4 regions of the Dermacoccus barathri genome follow, and region 3 is predicted to be linked to each of the others. Evidence: riboswitches for the same ligand, from Rfam matches in the RefSeq annotation. Region 3 holds a riboswitch; each other region holds the start of a gene.
What was found. Region 3 has a riboswitch for cobalamin ahead of IM689_RS09645 (prenyltransferase/squalene oxidase repeat-containing protein). Riboswitches for the same ligand answer to the same signal wherever they lie in the genome.
Positions count from the first base shown of each region.

Region 1: another riboswitch for cobalamin. It lies ahead of cobN (cobaltochelatase subunit CobN); the one in region 3 lies ahead of IM689_RS09645 (prenyltransferase/squalene oxidase repeat-containing protein).
Region 2: another riboswitch for cobalamin. It lies ahead of IM689_RS12350 (VWA domain-containing protein); the one in region 3 lies ahead of IM689_RS09645 (prenyltransferase/squalene oxidase repeat-containing protein).
Region 4: another riboswitch for cobalamin. It lies ahead of IM689_RS06855 (energy-coupling factor ABC transporter permease); the one in region 3 lies ahead of IM689_RS09645 (prenyltransferase/squalene oxidase repeat-containing protein).

Region 1 is NZ_JADCTK010000006.1:171,017-175,559, forward strand. Features, by position in the region: gene cobN (cobaltochelatase subunit CobN) at 1-1,879, opposite strand, end outside; cobalamin riboswitch at 1,938-2,061, opposite strand; gene IM689_RS12325 (cobalamin biosynthesis protein CobG) at 2,073-3,182, shown strand; gene IM689_RS12330 (precorrin-8X methylmutase) at 3,179-3,841, shown strand; gene cobJ (precorrin-3B C(17)-methyltransferase) at 3,838-4,543, shown strand, end outside.
Region 2 is NZ_JADCTK010000006.1:177,418-181,960, forward strand. Features, by position in the region: gene cbiE (precorrin-6y C5,15-methyltransferase (decarboxylating) subunit CbiE) at 1-984, opposite strand, end outside; cobalamin riboswitch at 1,076-1,251, shown strand; gene IM689_RS12350 (VWA domain-containing protein) at 1,248-3,359, shown strand; gene cobO (cob(I)yrinic acid a,c-diamide adenosyltransferase) at 3,359-3,973, shown strand; gene IM689_RS12360 (cobyrinate a,c-diamide synthase) at 3,970-4,543, shown strand, end outside.
Region 3 is NZ_JADCTK010000004.1:353,841-358,383, forward strand. Features, by position in the region: gene IM689_RS09640 (hypothetical protein) at 1-777, opposite strand, end outside; gene IM689_RS09645 (prenyltransferase/squalene oxidase repeat-containing protein) at 755-2,146, opposite strand; cobalamin riboswitch at 2,247-2,387, opposite strand; gene IM689_RS09650 (penicillin-binding transpeptidase domain-containing protein) at 2,407-4,488, opposite strand; gene IM689_RS09655 (hypothetical protein) at 4,485-4,543, opposite strand, start outside.
Region 4 is NZ_JADCTK010000003.1:248,571-253,113, forward strand. Features, by position in the region: gene IM689_RS06840 (adenylosuccinate synthase) at 1-1,223, opposite strand, end outside; gene IM689_RS06845 (response regulator transcription factor) at 1,378-2,358, opposite strand; gene IM689_RS06850 (DUF3151 domain-containing protein) at 2,606-3,007, opposite strand; cobalamin riboswitch at 3,098-3,221, shown strand; gene IM689_RS06855 (energy-coupling factor ABC transporter permease) at 3,256-4,002, shown strand; gene IM689_RS06860 (energy-coupling factor ABC transporter substrate-binding protein) at 3,999-4,367, shown strand; gene cbiQ (cobalt ECF transporter T component CbiQ) at 4,370-4,543, shown strand, end outside.

The DNA of each region.
Region 1 (4,543 bases), on a different contig from region 3:
GCGCGGGCGCCTTCGCCGGGTCCATGACCGAGACGTTTCCGTACTCGTCGAGCAGCTGCTCGAGGCGCGCGATGTCACCGTACCCCTCGGCGCGGGCCATCGGCGGCACGAGGTGATCGACGATCGTCGCGTGCGCTCGGCGCTTGGCCTCGGTGCCCTCACCCGGATCGTTGACGAGGAACGGGTAGATGAGCGGCAGGCTGCCGAGGGCCGCGTCCGTGCCGCAGGAGGCCGACATCCCGAGGCTCTTGCCCGGCATCCATTCGAGGTTGCCGTGCTTGCCCATGTGGACGACGGCGTGCGCGCCGAACTCCTCCTCGAGCCAGCGGTAGGTGGCGAGGTAGTGGTGCGTGGGCGGAAGGTCGGGGTCGTGGTAGATGGCGATCGGGTTCTCGCCGAACCCGCGCGGCGGCTGGACGAGGATGACGAGGTTGCCGCTGCGCATGGCCGCCGCGACGATGTCACCGTCGGGGTTCTCCTGGCGGTCGACGAAGAGCTCACCGGGCGCTTCTCCCCAGTGCTCGCGCATCGCGTCGGTGAGGTCGCTCGGTAGCGCGTCGAACCAACGGCGGTAGGTCGCGGCAGGGATACGGACGTGGGCGTCGCCGAGCTGAGCATCCGTCAGCCAGTCCGGATCCTGCCCGCCAGCGGCGATGAGGGCGTGGATGAGCGCGTTGCCTGCTGTGGTGTCCGGGTGCTCGTCGTCGACGGGTGCGACGCCGTGCTCCCCGCCGACACCGTCGAGCCCGGGAATGGCACCGGGCTCGCCGAGGTCGTAGCCCGCGTCACGCATGGCGCGCAACAACCGAATGGTCGAGACAGGCGTGTCGAGGCCCACGGCGTTACCGATGCGGGAGTGCTTCGTCGGGTACGCCGACAGCACGACGGCGATGCGGCGCTCGGACGGCGCGAGCCGACGCAGGCGGGCGTGGCCGAGCACGATGCCGGCGACACGTGCGCAGCGCTCCGGGTCGGCGACGTAGGTGGCGAGACCGTCCTCGTCGAACTCCTTGAAGGAGAACGGCACCGAGATGATGCGCCCGTCGAACTCGGGCACGGCGACCTGGGTCGCCACGTCGAGCGGCGTCATGCCGTCGTCGGAGTCGAGCCAGTCCTCACGCCCCCAGGTGAGGCACAGCCCCTGGACGATCGGCACGTCGAGCGCGGCCAACGCCTGAACGTCCCAACTCTCGTCGTCCTCACCGGCGCCGGCGCTGGCCGGACGCGTGCCGCCCGCGGCGAGCACCGTGGTGACGAGTGCGTCGTAGCGACGCAGGTGCTCGAGCAACTCGGCTTCGGGGTCGCGCAGCGACGACACGAAAACCGGTTCGCCGACACCCCCCGCGGCATCGAGAGCATCGGCCAGGGCGTGGACGTAGGCGACGTTGTCCGCGACGTACTGGGCTCGGTAGAAGAGCACTCCGGCCCGGGGCCCCTCAGGCGTGGGAGCTTCCGGGCGCTCGAGGACACCCCACGACGGGGTCGTGACCGGCGGGTCGAAGCCCTCACCGGTGAGCAGAAGGGTGTCGCTGAGGAAGGCGTGCAGTGACGCGAGGTTCCTCGCGCCACCCTGAGCAAGGTAGTCGTGGGCCTGGCGGGCGACGCCGGGCGGGGTGGTCGAGCACTCGATGAGCGCCGCATTCGGCTCCTGCTCGCCGCCGAGGACGACGACCGGGACACCTGACGCAGCGAGGGCGTCGAAGCCGTCGAAGAGGTCCTGTGGTCCGCCGAGAAGGCGCACGACGACGATGTCAGCTCCGTCGGTGACCTCGCCGATCGGGCGCGGCCGGGCCGGGTTGGCGATGGCGTAGTCCGCACCGCTGGAGCGCGCGCTGCGCAGGTCCGTGTCGGAGGTTGAGATCAGGGCAATACGAGCCATCAGGCGCTCCTTCGTGAGTGTCCGCGCTCACGTCGACGTCGTGGACTCTCCCGGGTTCCCCGGCGAGCCGGTCGCGGCGGCGTTCCTGACTTGCACGAGGGCTCACAGTGGCGGGACCGTCCCGGATTCACACCGGGTTCCGCAGCTCACGACCAGCCCCGACCCTACCTGGCTTACCCCTATGCTGGGCGCCGTGCCGTCCCGCCAGATTCACGATCGCTGCCCCGGAGTCCTGCGACCGTTCGCAGCCGACGACGGCGCCATCGTCCGGCTGCGACTTCCTGGGGGACGCACCGACATAACGGAATTGGTCGACATCTCCGCTCTCGCCGAGGAATTCGGGGCACCCTTCGTCCAGCTGACGTCACGCGGCAACCTTCAGCTTCGTAGCCTGCCCGAGCCTCTACCTGAGGCCTTCGTCCGGACGGTGGAGCGACTGGGGTTGCTTCCCTCGGCCACCCACGAGCGAGTTCGTAACATCGTCGCCGATCCGTCGCCCGAACTCGACTGGCTCGTTAGCGAACTCGATGACCGACTGCAGCGGGACGACGCCCTCGCCACGCTTCCGGGACGGTGGCTCTTCGCACTCTCCGACGAGACGGGCTCTTCGCTGGACGCGCCGTACGACGTGGCGTTCCAACAGTTCTCGCCCACATCCGGTCGCCTCCTCGCCGGCCGACAGTCGCGCCCCTGCTCCCCCGCCGAGGCCGTGAGCGCTCTGCTCGACGTGGCGAACCGGTTCCTCGCCGTCCGAGAGTCGGAGGCCGTGTGGAACCTGCGTGATCTGCCCGCCAACTCCCCGGTGTTCGACGGCTTCGACGATGACGACGATGGAGGCGGTGACACCACTACCGCTGAGCACGGGCGAGGCTCCGACCCGACGGGCGTGAGCAGCGTGGAGCTCACCGAACTCGGAGTACCTCTCGGCTTTCTCACTCCCGTCCTGGCCGACGCGTTGGTCGCGACCCTCGGCTCGTCGGCACGGATCGTCGTGACGCCGCACCGGAGCCTCGTCCTACCCGCCGACACGTCGCCCGAGGCGCTCGATGAACTGATTGCGGCCGGATTCCACTGCGCGACGGATCCGCGACGCCGTGTGACGGCCTGCATCGGCGCGCCATTCTGCCGCCGCACCGACTCCCCCACCGTCGAGATCGCCCGCACAACCCCCGCCCCCGAGGCCGACGGACGCCTTCACATCGTGGGCTGCGAACGAGCCTGCGGCCGACCGACTTCCACCCACACCCTCGTCGTGGCGCCGCGCAGCGCCGACGACGTGGCCGACGCACGAGGTGACCGATGACGACGCCCCCCACCCGCCGGTATGCGTACGAACGTGACGGGCAGGCGATCTACCGAGAGTCGTTCGCGACCATCCGACGAGAAGCCGACCTGTCAACGCTGCCCGAGTCACTGCACACGGCGGCCGTTCGCATCATCCACGCGGCGGGCGACGTCGACATCGTCGGTGAGATCGAGGGAAGCCCCGACGTCGCCGACGCCGTTCACAACGCCCTCAGCGCCGGCGCGAACATTCTCACCGACTCGTTCATGCTCGCGAACGGCGTGACGCGCCGCCGCCTTCCGGACGACAACGAGGTGCGCTGCACCCTGCGCGACCCGGCGGTGCCCGACCTCGCTCGCGCGTGGGGTACGACGCGCTCCGCGGCCGCTGTCTCGCTCTGGGAGCCATGGCTCGACGGCGCAGTGGTCGCGATCGGCAACGCACCGACGGCGTTGTTCCACCTTCTCGAGGTCATCGCCGACGGCGGCCCGCGCCCCGCAGCGATCATCGGAATGCCGGTGGGCTTCGTCGGCTCGGCCGAATCCAAGATCGCGTTGAGCACCTTCGCCCCCGAGGGCGGGCCAGTGCCGTGGCTCACGGTGCACGGACGTCGGGGCGGCTCGGCCATGGCTGCTGCCACGATCAATGCTCTCGCGACGCGGGACGAGCTGGCATGAGCGCGTCGGCACCCGCAGCTCTGCACGTCGTCGGACTCGGGCCGGGCGATCCCGAGCTCATCACCCTCAAGGCGGCCCGCCTCGTGGACTCCGCGGATGTCGTCGCCTACCACCGGGGCCCGAAGCGATCGAGCATCGCGCGTTCCATCGTTGCCGAACTCCTCGCCGAGCGTGCGGTGCCCGCCGTCGAGGAGGAGCTCGTCTACCCCGTGACGACCGGGGAGGCGGCCCACCCGCGCGGGTACCACGGCGCTCTGGCGGACTTCTACCTCGACTGCGCCGCCCGGCTGGGTGCGCACCTGCGCGCAGGACGCACCGTCGTCCTCCTCGCGGAGGGCGACCCCTTCTTCTACGGCTCGTCGATGTACGTCCACGACCTGCTCGCCGAGGAGTTCGAGACGCATCGGGTTCCCGGCGTCACGTCCGTCTCCGGCGCGACAGCGGCCATCGGTTCAGGGTTGTGCCGTCACGAGGACGTACTCACGGTTCTGCCGGGCACCTTGCCCGCGCCGGAACTCGCGCGTCGCCTCGCCGACACCGACGCCGCCGTCATCATGAAGCTCGGGCGCACGTTCGCCAATGTGCGTGAGGCACTGCGCCAGGCGAACCTGCTCGAACGCGCCGTGTACGTCGAGCGGGCCAGCCGCGACGGTGAACGAGTGCTGCCGGTCGCCGACGTCGATCCCGAGACGGTGCCGTACA
Region 2 (4,543 bases), on a different contig from region 3:
TCCACCGCCGAGGAAGACGGCATCCGGTCGAGGCAGGTCGTCGTCGCGCACGGCGGCGCTAGTGCTGGTGACGTGGACGTCCACGCGGGAGGAGACGCCGAAGCGGGCGGCGTTCTGCGTCACCCGAGCGGCACGGTCCGGATCGCGCTCTACGGCGACCGTGCGGGCACGCGGGGCAGCGAGGCACCACTCGACCCCCACGGCCCCCGAGCCGGCGCCGAGGTCCCACAGGACCTGACCGGGCCACGGGCGCAGCCGGGCGAGGGCGGTGGCACGCACGTCTCGCTTCGTGATGAGTCCGTCGTGCTCAAAAGCGTCGTCGGCACGACCGGGGGCTGGCCCGAGGGCTTGTGGCTCGGCGTCGAGAACACCGACCTCGAGGCACACGACGACGAGGTCAGGGGTGCGTTCGTCACCCCACGCAGCGCAGGTGGTGCTGTTCGAGCCCTCGTTCTGGCCACCGAGGTGCCACCACGCGGTGAGCTTTGCGGTTCCGGCGCCTGCCTCCACGGCGAGGCGTGCAACCTCCGCGGGGCCGTCGCCGTCCGAACAGAGCAGGACGAGACGGGAGCCCGGGGTGACGAACGGAAGGAAGCGGTCCGTGGATCGGCCGACGAGGGTGACGACGTCGACGGACTCCGCCGACCACCCCATCCGAGCGCGGGCCAGCGCCTCCGACGAGAGCGCCGGGTGGACACGCACCGCCTCCCGACCAACTGCCTTGATCAGCGTCGTTCCGATGCCCGACAACAACGGGTCTCCGGACGCGAGAACGACTGTGTTCCTGCTTGATTCGCCGACAAGCGACTGCAGTTTGTCGCGCAGCGGAGACGGCAGGGGTCGCCGTTCCTGCTGTCCCATCGACGGCAGCAGGTCGAGCTGACGTGGGCTTCCGATGACGGTGTCGGCCCGTCCCACGAGGTTCCGTGTGGCTTCAGAGAGACCACTCCACCCGTCGTCCCCGATGCCCACGACCTCGATCATGGCCGACACCCTACGACAAGGCTGGGCACCGACGGCGGCCCTGAGGGACGCGAAACCTCGGATCGGCCCGGACACCACCACGGCGCGCGCGTCTGCCATGATGTCTCCCGGTTGCATGACGAGGAATACCGGTGAGAATCCGGAGCGGTCCCGCCACTGTGAGCTTCCCTTCGAAGCGAGCCAGGACGTCGTCATCACCTGCCACGTGCACGAGCCGTGGCATCTCGTACGGCAAGCGTGGTCACTTGCCAGGAGGATTCGTGATGTCCCGTTATCCCTTCACGGCCGTCGTCGGCGCAGACGACCTCGAACTGGCTCTCGTGCTGACGACGATCTCACCGGCCATCGGTGGTGTGCTCGTTCGCGGCGAGAAGGGCACGGCCAAGTCGACCATCGTGCGCGGGCTCGTCGACGTGCTCCCCCGGATCGACGTCGTCGCCCGATGCCGCTACAGCTGCGACCCGCGGACCCCGGAGCCGAACTGCCCCGACGGCCCTCACGACGCCGACGGTGACGCCACGAGTCGCCCGGTCCGCCTTGTCGAACTTCCCGTCGGCGCCGGCGACGACCGAGTCAGTGGCTCGCTCGATCTGGCCCGGGCCTTGGGCGCCGGCAGCGCCGAGTTCCGTCCCGGTCTTCTCGCCGAGGCCAACCGGGGGTTGCTCTACGTCGACGAGGTCAACCTCCTGCACGACCACCTCGTCGATCTCCTTCTCGACGCATCGGCGATGGGTAGCAATACGGTCGAGCGTGACGGCATGTCGGTGACGCACGCAGCCCGTTTCGTTCTCGTCGGCACGATGAACCCCGAGGAGGGCGAACTACGCCCCCAGCTGCTCGACCGTTTCGGTCTCTCCGTCGACGTCGCTGCCTCGCGTGACCCCGAGGTCCGCGCCGAAGTCGTCACGCGTCGACTCGCCTTCGACGCGAACCCCGATGCGTTCCTCGAACGATTCGCGGGCCATCAGGCTCGCCTGCGAGAGCGCATCGCCGCGGCCCAGGAGCATGTCGGAGGGGTTGTCCTTTCCCCGTGGGCGCTGCGCACCATCGCCCGCGTGTGTGCCGGCTTCGACGTCGACGGGATGCGTGCCGACATCGTCATCGCGCGAACGGCCAGTGCGCACGCCGCGTGGCGTGGCGCCGACGCCGTCGAGCGTGAGGACATCCGCGCAGCGGCCGTCCTTGCGCTCGCACACCGCCGACGCCGCGGCCCCTTCGACCCGCCCGGCCTGGACGAAGACCTTCTCGATCGGCTGCTCGACGAGGAACCGCCCCCGCCGCCCGAGGGTGGCGACGATCCCGACGATGAGCCGCAGGGGCCCGACGACGAGGAGCCGTCCGACTCCGAGGCCACCGACGAAAGCGAAGCGACTGACGGGCCAAGCGCCGATTCTCCTCAACCGCCGCCTGCCCAGGACGACAGCCCGCGTGACGAGCAGTCACCCACGTCCTCGCACGACACGCACGCCGAGACAGAGGCGGAACAGAGCCCTGCCGATACACAGGACGAACCGCAGAACGCGGCCGCACCCGTCGCGACGGCATCGGTCGGCGCCCCCTACCGCCCACAGCGCTTCGAACTGTCGAGCATCGGTCGAGGTGAGGCCGGACGACGCAGCCGCGCCGAAACGACGACGGGCCGCGTCGTCGGTGTACGCCCCGATCGTGAGGGCAAGGTCCACCTCCTCGCGACGGTCCGCGAAGCGGCCGTGCGGCAAGTAGCACGGAAGGCCGAGCCCGGCTCGGGGCTCCTCGTCGAACCGGCGGACCTGCGCCATGCGCGGATCATGGGCCGTGAATCCAACCTCGTCCTCTTCTGCGTGGATGCCTCGGGCTCGATGGCCGCACGCAAGCGGATGAGCGAGGTCAAGACCGCCGTGCTCTCGCTCTTGCTCGACGCCTACGAGCGTCGCGACAAGGTTGGCCTCGTGACGTTCGCCGGCGACGGTGCCCGCCTCGTCCTGCCGCCGACCTCCTCCGTCGACCGAGCCGCGACCCTGCTCGCCGACGTTCCGCACGGCGGGCGCACCCCTGTCGCGGAGGGCCTGCTCGAAGCGGCGGACGTGCTGCGCATCGAGCGGCTGCGCGACCCGAACCGACGTCCCCTGCTCGTGCTCGTCACCGACGGCCGCGCGACGAGCGGCGAGCGCGCCCTCGAGCGAGCCTTCGACGTGGCCGATAGGTGGCACTCCCTCGACGTCGAGACGATCGTCGTCGACTGCGAATCGGGACGCTTCCGACTCGGCCTCGCGGGGCAGCTCGCCCAGCGGATGCTGGCCCGTCACGTACCCCTCGAGCAGGTCTCGGCCACCGGCCTCATCGACGCCATCGCTCCCGCGGCGACGCCGCGCACCTCGAACGGGAAGGCAGCCTGATGCCCCAGGGACAGACCCCCAGCACTCCGGACGACGGCCTCACGACCCGTCAGCGCCGCAACCGCCCCCTCGTCGTCGTCCACCACGGCGCGGGCAAGGGCAAGTCGACGGCCGCCTTCGGGCTCGCGCTGCGCGCCTGGAACCAGGGCTGGTCGATCGGCGTCTTCCAATTCGTGAAGTCCGCCAAGTGGCGCATCGGTGAGCAGGCCGCGCTCGAAGCGCTCGGTGAAGTCCACACGAGCACGGGCCAGGGTGGCCCGGTCGAGTGGCACAAGATGGGCTCCGGCTGGTCGTGGTCGCGCCGCGCCGGCTCCGAGGAGGACCACGCTGCCGATGCGCTCGAGGGGTGGCGCGAGATCCAGCGACGACTGGCCGCCGATACACACGGCTTCTACGTCCTCGACGAATTCACCTACCCCATCAAGTGGGGTTGGATCGACCCGCACGAGGTGGCCGAGACCCTGTCCTCGCGCCCCGGCCACCAGCACGTCGTCATCACCGGACGTGACCCGCACCCCGCGCTCATCGAGGTCGCCGATCTCGTGACGGAGATGACGAAGGTGAAGCACCCGTTCGATTCCGGCCAGAAGGGCCAGCGGGGCATCGAATGGTGAGTGGATCAGGGGCGCGCGACTCACACGTGCTCCCTCGCGTCGTCCTCGCTGCGCCCTCGTCGGGGCAGGGCAAGACGACGGTCAGCGTCGGTGTCATGGCCGCGCTGGCCGCGCGCGGGTTGAATGTGGCGCCGGCCAAGGTCGGCCCGGACTTCATCGACCCCGGCTACCACGCGCTCGCCACGGGGCGCGTCGGGCGCAACCTCGATCCGTGGATGCAGGGTGAGGAACGCATCGCGCCGCTTCTGCTCGCCGGGGCCCACCAGCCGGACCCTGCGGACGTTGCCGTCATCGAAGGTGTCATGGGCCTTTTCGACGGTCGACTCGGCACGGACGGTTTCGCCTCGACGGCTCACGTCGCTCGGCTCACACAGTCGCCTGTCGTCCTCGTCGTCGACATCTCCTCGGCGAGCCGGAGCGTTGCGGCTGTCGTTCACGGGCTGCGCTCGTTCGACCCGCGCCTCGACGTCGCGGGCGTCATCCTCAACAAGGCCGGGTCGCCGCGGCACGCCGACGAAGTGCGCCGGGCCTGCGCCGAGGCCGACATCCGTGTGCTCGGTTCCATGCCGC
Region 3 (4,543 bases):
CACGAGGGCCGTTGCCTTGACCGTGGGAGTCGACGTGGCGCCCTGGCCCGGCTTCGATCCCGAGGTGGTCGGCTGGGGGCTGCTCGTCGAACCCGCCGTCGAGGAAGGCTTGCTCGGCGTCGGTTTCGGCGCAGCCGACGTGGAGCCGGCCTTCGTCGAGGACGGCTTGGACGAGGGCTTCGAACTCGGCGGCTTCGGCTGCGACGTGGTCGGCTTCGTGCTGCTCGGCTTGGGCGAGCTGGGCCTCGGAGTCGATGTCGTGGGCTTCGTCGTGCTCGGCTTCGGCGACGTGATCGCAGCAGGAACGGGCACGGACGGCGCGGTGCCGCTGCCGAAGCGGAATCCGACGACTCCGCCCGGGGTGGCGGGCAGCGAGGCGACACCGAGGTTCGAGTAGTTCCACGAGCCGCCGCGCTTGGCGCTGAAGACCGTCCAGTAGGCGTTCGGCGGAGGCATCCGGCACGGCGAACTCGACGGGTACCCGTTGACGCCGCAGAGCACGCCGTCGTGGTACTGCGTGGAACCGGTCGTCGAGAACCCGGCGGCCCGCAGCGCCTGGAGCGCCGTGCCCGGACTACCCGGCGCGCAGCCGGTGGCCGAGCCGCTCGGGAACTGGACGACGACGGTCACGCCGCTCGTCGCACTCGTGCACGCACCCGCAGCGGACGCGGGCGCTGCGGCACCCGTCGTCACGGCACCGAGGCCCGCGAGGGCCGAGGCGCCGACGAGAACCGGTGCGCCGAGGCGCGCGAGATCAGCGGCGACGCGCGTACGCAACGGCACCTCCCGCGGTGACGAGGATGACGGCGCCGAAGGCGAAGCCGAACGGCACGGTGTTGTCCGAGACCTTGTCGGTGTTCACGATCGGGCCGGTGGCGGGCGTCGTCGACGTCGACTGCGGCACCGTGGACGTGGACGGCGCGCTCGGGCTCGTCGTCGAGGTCGGCGCTGCGGTGGCATCCGTGCTCGTGGTGCTCGTGGGAGCCGGCGTGGCGGAGGTGGACGTCGAGTTGCTCGACGAGGTGCTCGTCGGCTTCGGCGCGCTCGTCGTGGACGTCGAGGTGCTGGGCGACGACGTGGGCTCGGAGGAGCACGAGATGGCGGGAGTCGCGGTGGCGCCACCCTTCGTCAACGAGACGAGGGGCGCCCTCGTGAACGCGTAGAGACCCTGGGACGTGGCGCGGGTCTCGTTGCCGGCGAGCTTGCCGGAGGCACCGGCGCTCTTCATCGCCGCGAACGCGGTGCGGTCGTACGCGATGGCGCCACGCACAGCGGCAGGGAACGAGCAGCCGTACTGCAGCGAGGCGACGAACGACTGCGCCTTAACAGCGCGCGCGTCCTGACCGCCGAGGGTGAACGCCACCGCCGCGAGGCCCGTCGAGTTGGCGTTGGGGGTGGTCGTGCCCGTTCCGCCGGCGACGCCACCGTCGGCGTTCTGCTTCGTGGCGAGGAAGTTCACGGCCTTCGTCACGTCGGCGCCGTGACCGCCGGCGGCGGCGAGCGCCTGCACGGCGAACGACGTGGCGTCGGGGTCGGAGACGCACGCCGAACCGTCGTCGGCCAAGCGGAATCCGCCGTCATTGCAGCGCAGCGAGAGGAGGTAGTTCGTGGCCTTCGCGTCAGCGGGCGCGCCGGCCTTCTGCAGCGCGATGACGGCGAGGGACTGGGTGACGGCGTTCGAGTAGTCGCCGTAGGCCGAGACGTCGGAGAAGCGGCCGCTCGGCTCCTCGAGGCCCTGCAGCTTCGAGACGAGGTCGACGCCGCCGAACGCGCGCGGGTTCTGCCCCTGTGCCTTCGCGACGATGAGGGACTTCGCCACAGCTCCCGCGTACACGTCGGTGCCCGGCACGGCGTAGTCACCCACACCCTTGGCGAACGCTGTCGTGGCGGCACCGGCTTCGTTGCCCGCAACACCGGCCGACGTAAGGGCCAGGATGCCGTCGGCGGAAAGGCCCGCGTCGAGGTAGGTCTGACCCGAGTAGGTGGAGCTGAGCTCGTGGCGGCCTGCGGCGAACTGCCCGGCAAGGAAGGATGCCGCGGCGTCGCTTCCCGTCGCGGGAGCGGCAGTGGCGGGCGCCGAGGCTGCGGCAGCGAGAGCGACGAGGGCGGCGCTGGTGACTCCGGCGCGACGCAGGTGGGTCGTCATGATGACCTTCCGGGCAGGTGCGTGGCCGGTGGGCGACACCCTGCTCGAACGACGAGCCGGGCCTCTCCCGCTGACCTCGACGGGTGTGATGAGGCAGATGTGATCAGACACAGCCGAGACGAGGCATTCCGGCTCATCAGCGGACTGATCTACGGCTGCGGGTCAGCGCCGGAATTCGACCGGCTTCCCCTCGTTCTCGGCTCTCCGGCACGAGCCGAAGATCGCATCCAGGCTATCACCAGCCGCCGTGCGCCCTCGTCTCAGCGAGAGCGCCTGACGAGCGCGTCCCAGACGGAGCGCGCGATGGGTGCGGCGGTCCGTCCACCCTCGCCTCCTTCGTCGACCCGAACGACGACGACGTAGCGCTTGCCGTCCTCGTCTGCCCCGCCGAACGAGGCGAACCACGCGGTGGCGTGCTTGCCGTAGACCTCGGCCGTCCCTGTCTTGCCGTAGACGGCGTGCGCGTCGAGGTCGAAGCCTCGGAAGGCCTCGGAGGCCGTCCCCGTCGAGACCGCCCGTTTGAGCCCCTCGAGTTCACGGGCGTACATCCGGGCATCGAGGCTGAGGGTACGGGCCTCGGGCGACGGGAGCGCCGTGCGAGCGCTGCCGTCCGAACGCGCGGTTGCCACGGCGACGCGGGGCGTCGGCACACGACCGTTCGTCGCGAGCGCGGCGAAGGACGTGGCCACCTGCATCGGCGTCGCGGCGACGTCACCCTGGCCGATCGCGAAGTTCACCGCGTCACCGGCGCGTACGACGTAGCCACTCGTGCAGTTCTCCTTGGCCACCTGCGTGAGATACGAAGCACGGTCCTTGTCGGTGATCTCCGGGTAGCCGCTCTTCGCCCGCCTGCAGGACGCCGCCTTCGTCGCCTCCCACTCACGGCGCTTCGTCGCGCGGTCGGGAAGGGAGCCGCTCGCCTCCGCGGGCAGGTCAACCCCGGTTCGCGCGCCGTATCCGAACTCGCGGGCCACGCTGGTGTACGGGTCGGGAGCGTCGGTGGACGCCTTCACTCCCCCGGCCTTGACCCAGGCGTCGTACGCCCACCGGTAGAAAACGGTGTCGCAGGAGACCTCGAGCGCCTTCGGGATGTCGATCGTGCCGTGCGCCTGCGACTCGAAGTTGCTGTAGGAGCGGTTGCCGATCATGACCGACGACGGGCAGGAGTACGAGCCGTTCGGGTCCACGCCGGTCTGGGCCGCGGCGAAGAGGGAGAACACCTTGAACGTCGACGCGGGTGGGCCGGCCACGGACGTGGCTCGGTTGGTCAGCGGGTCGCCGGCCCTCGTGTCGAGCAGCGAGTCGTACTCGGCCTGCGTCACGCCGCCGTTCCACACGGACGGGTCGTAGGTGGGCTGGTTCGTCATGGCGACGACGTTGCCGCTGTCCGCCTCGAGGACAACGACGCTTCCCGAACCGGCCTTTTGCCCGCGCTTCCGGGCTGCGGCGATGCCGTCGGCGAGGGCCTTCGCCGCGGCGTCCTGCACGTCAGGGCGGATCGAGGTGACGACGTCCTGGCCCGCCACCGGCGGCACGTCCGCCACCTGACGTTGCGCCGTGCCGTCGGGGCCGATGGCGGTGGAGCGCTTGCCGTCGCGTCCGCGCAGGACGGCGTCGTACTGCTTCTCGACACCCGTGCGGCCGAGCAACGTCGGCACACCCGACCCCGAGCTCGAGACGCCGGTGTCGTCGGCTGTCGCTGCCGTGAGGTAACCGGCCACCTGGGCGAGGGAGTCGCCGCGGGAGCCGTAGGTTCGGGTCGCTGTCGGTCGCACCGCGATGCCGGGGTAGGCCTCGGGGCGCTCGAGCAGCGCGTTCGCAGCCGACGCCTCGACGTCGGAGGCGATCGGCACCGCCTCGAAGGGATGCCCGGCGAAGCAGACCGGCGACGGCGCGGCGCCCTTCGTCCCGCACGCCTTCGTCCGCGCCAAGAGGCTCAGCGGATCCCGGCCGATGGCCGAGGCGACGCGCGCGATGACCTTCGGCGCGTCGTCACGCGCGAGGGCCTGCGGCGAGATCGTCAGCGTCGTCGTCGAACCGTTCCCGACGAGAACGGTACCGTCGGCAGCGAGGATCCGCCCGCGTTGGGCAGGCACGACGACGTCACGCGTGTTGATGTCCGCTGCGGCCCGCGCGTTCTTCGCGCCGTCGACGATCTGCAGTTGAACGAGGCGACCCACCATGATCGTCGCGACGAGAGCGACGACAAGAGCCATGACGAGCAACCGCGCACGTCCCGACGCCCCTCGCGCACCACGCGAACCTGCCCCACGGAAGCTCGGCACGAGGAACGGTCCGAACGGACGGCGTTCCCTCGGCACGCCTCGGCGCAGCCGGGTCATGCGCGTCCTCGTTCCTGCTCGCGCAACGTCCACCGCACCCAGGTCGGAGCGAGGG
Region 4 (4,543 bases), on a different contig from region 3:
ATGCGTGCGCCGATCTGCTCCTCGACGAAGAGGATGTACTTCTGCGCGTTTTCCGGCAGGTCCTCGAAGGTGCGGCAGCCGGTGATGTCCTGCTTCCAGCCGGGGAGCATTTCGTAGACGGGCTTCGCGTGGTGGAAGTCGGTCTGGTTCTCGGGCATCTCGTCGAAGCGCTTGCCGTCGACCTCGTAGGCGACGCAGACGGGGATCTCGTCGAAGGTGTCGAGGTTGTCGAGCTTCGTCACGACGAAGTCGGTGACGCCGTTGACGCGTGCGGCGTAGCGGCCGATGACGACGTCGAGCCAGCCGACGCGGCGCGGGCGGCCGGTCGTCGTGCCGAACTCGTGGCCGATCTCGCGGAGGGTGTCACCGACCTCGTCGTGCAGTTCGGTCGGGAACGGCCCCTCGCCGACGCGCGTGGTGAACGCCTTGAGGATGGCGATGACGCGGTCGATGCGCGTGGGCGGGATGCCGGCGCCGGTGCAGGCGCCCGCGGAGATGGCGTTGGACGACGTCACGTACGGGTAGGTGCCGTGGTCGACGTCGAGCAGCGTGGCCTGGCCGGCCTCGCAGAGGACGACCTCGTCGGCGTCGAGTGCCTTGCCGAGGAGCAGGGACGTGTCGGCCACCATGGGGCGCAGGCGCTCGGCGTACTGCAGCAGGTCCTCGACGACCTCGTCGACCTCGATGGCGCGGCGGTTGTACGTCTTGACGAGCAGCTGGTTCTTCAGTTCGAGCGCCGCTTCGACCTTCTGGCGCAGGATCGACTCGTCGAAGATGTCCTGCACGCGGATGCCGATGCGGTTCATCTTGTCGGCGTACGTGGGGCCGATGCCGCGGCCGGTGGTGCCGATCTTGCGCTGGCCGAGGAAACGCTCGGACACCTGGTCGATGACCTTGTTGTAACGCGGGATGAGGTGCGCGTTGGAGGACACGACGAGCTTGGACGTGTCGACGCCGCGGGCCTCGAGAGCGTCGAGCTCCTCGAAGAGGACGCCGAGGTCGACGACAACGCCGTTGGCGATGACGGGCGTGACGCCCGGCGTCAGGATGCCCGAGGGCAACAGGTGCAGGGCGTACTTCTCGCCGCCCACGACGACGGTGTGGCCGGCGTTGTTACCGCCGTTGAACTTCACGACGTAGTCGATGCGACTTCCGAGGAGGTCGGTGGCCTTGCCCTTGCCTTCGTCGCCCCACTGGGCACCGACGAGCACGATTGCCGGCATGCGGATCAACTGCCTTTGGTTGCTGCTGGGCCGACGCCCTCGGGCGCGACGCGTGCCGTGCGGCACACCCGCGCGGGGCGTCGACTCTTACCGCCCAAGGGTACCCGCTCGCCTCGTCGGGGCCGTGATGACGCTCACTGCGGCATCGGGACGTTCAGGCTCCGGAGCCTCGTCGCTGACCTGAGCCGACGATTCCGCGCTCGGTCAGTTCGACCGCCAGCTGGAAGCGTGTCTCGACGTCGCACTCGTCCATGAGCGCGGCGATCCGACGGCGGACGGTGCGCAGACTGACGCCGAGCACGCGGGCGATGGCCTCGTCCTTGAGGCCGGCCTGCATGAGCTCGACGAGACGCTCCGATGTCGTGTCGACGCCGTCGTCGACGGTGGTCGAGGCTGCCCAGAGGCGGTCGAACAGTTCGACGAAGGCCCGCACGACGACGGGATCCCGCAGCACGGCGTATCGGCCCTCGTCACCGCCCCACTCGGTGTTGGCGAGCACCAGATCGGTGCCGTAACAGACGAATTCGTTCGGGATGTGGTTGGCGAGGCGCTGACTCTCCCCCATGGCTGCCCACTGGGCCACCTCGAGGGTGCGGCTGCTCGCGGCGTCGAACTCGTGCAGTCCGTAGAGCCCGCGCCCCTCCTCGACGAGGCGACACAGGACGGGCTGCTCGTCGGGCGTGAAGGCGACGGCGTCGGTGTGCGTCATGCGGATCGGGCCGGACGTCGAGGCGGCCAAGTGCTCCATGACATCGGCGAGGCCGGAGGCGTCGATGTACTCGCGGGCGGGCTCGTCGGACAACGAGTGCTCCTGCCCGGCACGGTGGTCGCCGGCGAATCCGTCGATGGCGTCACGCAGCCGGGCGAGGTCTCGGCGGCGTTCCGCGAGGCGCGCCTCCTCGGCCGAGAGGATGCGCTCGAGGCCGGCGCGCGGGTGGTCGGCCTGGACGAGCCCTTCCTCGTTGATCCGGACGAGCCGCATGGCGCGCAGCGCCTCTGTGGCGTCGTCGATCTCGGCGGTGGACCGGTTGAGGCGCGCGGCATACACGGACGCGGGACGCGCCTGATCGCGCAGCACCTGGCGGTAGAGCTGTTCGGCAAGGTCGTCGAGGCCGAGGACGGCGAGGCGGTTCACGCGTCCACATTAGGACAGACGAGGGGGACATGACCCCTCCCGGCCATGTCCCCCTCGTCCCTTCCACCGTGGACGGTGGCAGACGATGCGCACGCTGTTCCCTCGTTCGCTCGTCCCCCGGAGACGAACGCTCCCTGAACGCGCCATCGCACACCTCTGACGCGGACGCGCGGTGTTCGGTTCCCTCAATTCGACGACGAATCGAGAACAGCACCAACGCGCGTCGCGCCAGGGCCCGGTCAGCTGGTCAGAGGCCGAGCTCGCGAGCGCCCGTGGCCGAGGAGTCGCGCAGGAAGTCGGCGCAGCGGCGCTGTTCGTCGGTTTCGCCGATGGCGCCGGCGGCCTTGCTCAGCGCGCCGAGTGCACGCAGGAAGCCGCGGTTCGGCTCGTGCTCCCACGGCACCGGGCCCTGGCCGCGCCAGCCGGCCTTGCGCAGCGAGTCGAGCCCGCGGTGGTAGCCGGTGCGGGCGTAGGCGTACCCCTCGACGGCCTCGCCGTCGTCGAGCGCGTCCTCGGCGAGCTGGGCCCACACGAGCGAGCTGGCCGGGTACATGCGGGCGACGTCGCGCGGGTGGACGCCGGCGTCGAGCTTCTCGGCGGCCGGGTCGACGTCGAGCTTGGTTTCGGGGATTCCGAGCAGGTTGTCCATGGCGCCATTCAAACATCGAGCGCTGACAACATCGTCCATGGCGGTGACACCGCTCACGTCATCGAAGAAGCCCCCTCCACTCCCCCCACCGCGCAACTCGCCGCTGTTAGGCTCCCGTCGTCGCCTCAAGATCGAGGAACCCGGTGAGAGTCCGGGACGGTCGCGCCACTGTGAGCGGGTTTTCCGCGAGTCAGGAACTCGAGGGCGAAGCATTGTCGGGACGCGTCATCCCGGGAAGGTGCATTGCCATGCATATTGCCGAGGGCTTCTTGCCACCCCTCCACGCGGCCGCTTGGACGGCCGTCTCCGCGCCGTTCGTCGTTCACGGCGTCCGCCGCATCACGCAGATCACGCGTGAACACCCTGATTCCAAACTCCTGCTCGCCGGCGTCGGTGCCTACTCGTTCGTGCTGTCGGCCATCAAGCTGCCGTCGGTCACGGGCAGTTCGTCGCACCCGACGGGCACGGGTGAGGGCGCCGTCATCTTCAAGCCACCCGTCATGGCCGCGTTGGGCACGATCGTGCTTATCTTCCAGGCGTTGCTGCTCGCGCACGGCGGCCTGACGACGTTGGGCGCCAACGTGTTCTCCATGGCGATCGTCGGGCCGTGGGTCGCCTACGGCACCTACCGTCTCCTGGGCCGGGCGCCGTTCTCGGTGGCCGTCTTCTTCGCCGTCGCCCTGGCCGACCTGGCCACGTACGTCGTCACCGCCACGCAGCTGGCCATCGCGTTCCCCGACGCCCAGAGCGGCTTCTTCGGCGCATGGTCGCGCTTCCTCGGCCTGTTCGCGCTCACTCAGATTCCGCTCGCCATCGTTGAGGGCCTCATCGGCGTGCTCCTCATGAACGCCCTGCGTTCGTGGGCGGGCCCGCAGCTGCAGGGCCTCGGCTTCGGCAAGGGCCGCCGCGATGTCTTCGACGACGAGCCTGGCGAATCCGACACTCCCGCCACGACCGACGACACCCTCAACACGCCCGCCGGAGGTGCCCGATGAAGCGCTCGACCGTGTGGAAGAACGTCGCACTTCTCGCCCTGGCGGCCGTCGTGTTCGCTATCGCCCTGCTCATGGGCACCCACTCCGGCGGTGAGTTCGGCGGAACGGACGCCGCTGCCTCCGAGCAGATCGAGGCCTCGAACAAGGACTACGAGCCGTGGTTCTCGCCGATCTGGGAGCAGCCCGGCGGCGAGGTCGAATCAGGCCTCTTCGCGCTGCAGGCCGCCATCGGCGCCGGCATTCTCGGCTTCGTGCTCGGCACGTTCCGCGAGCGCCGTAAGCGTTCGACGGAAACGGCGCCGAACGCCGACGACTCCCCGCAGAACGCCGCACGCACCCCCGAGTCGACAACCCACAGCAGCTGACCGTGGGAGCCAGGACGGGCCCCGGCCCGGCCGTCGATCGCGCCGCCTGGAGCAACAGGTGGCGCGATCGCTCCGTTCTCGAGAAGTCGGTGCTCAGTCTCGGGCTGCTCGTCGTCGCGATGGTGACGCGGGCGCCCTGGCTCCACGCCGCCGTCGTCGTGGTCTGCCTGGTCGCG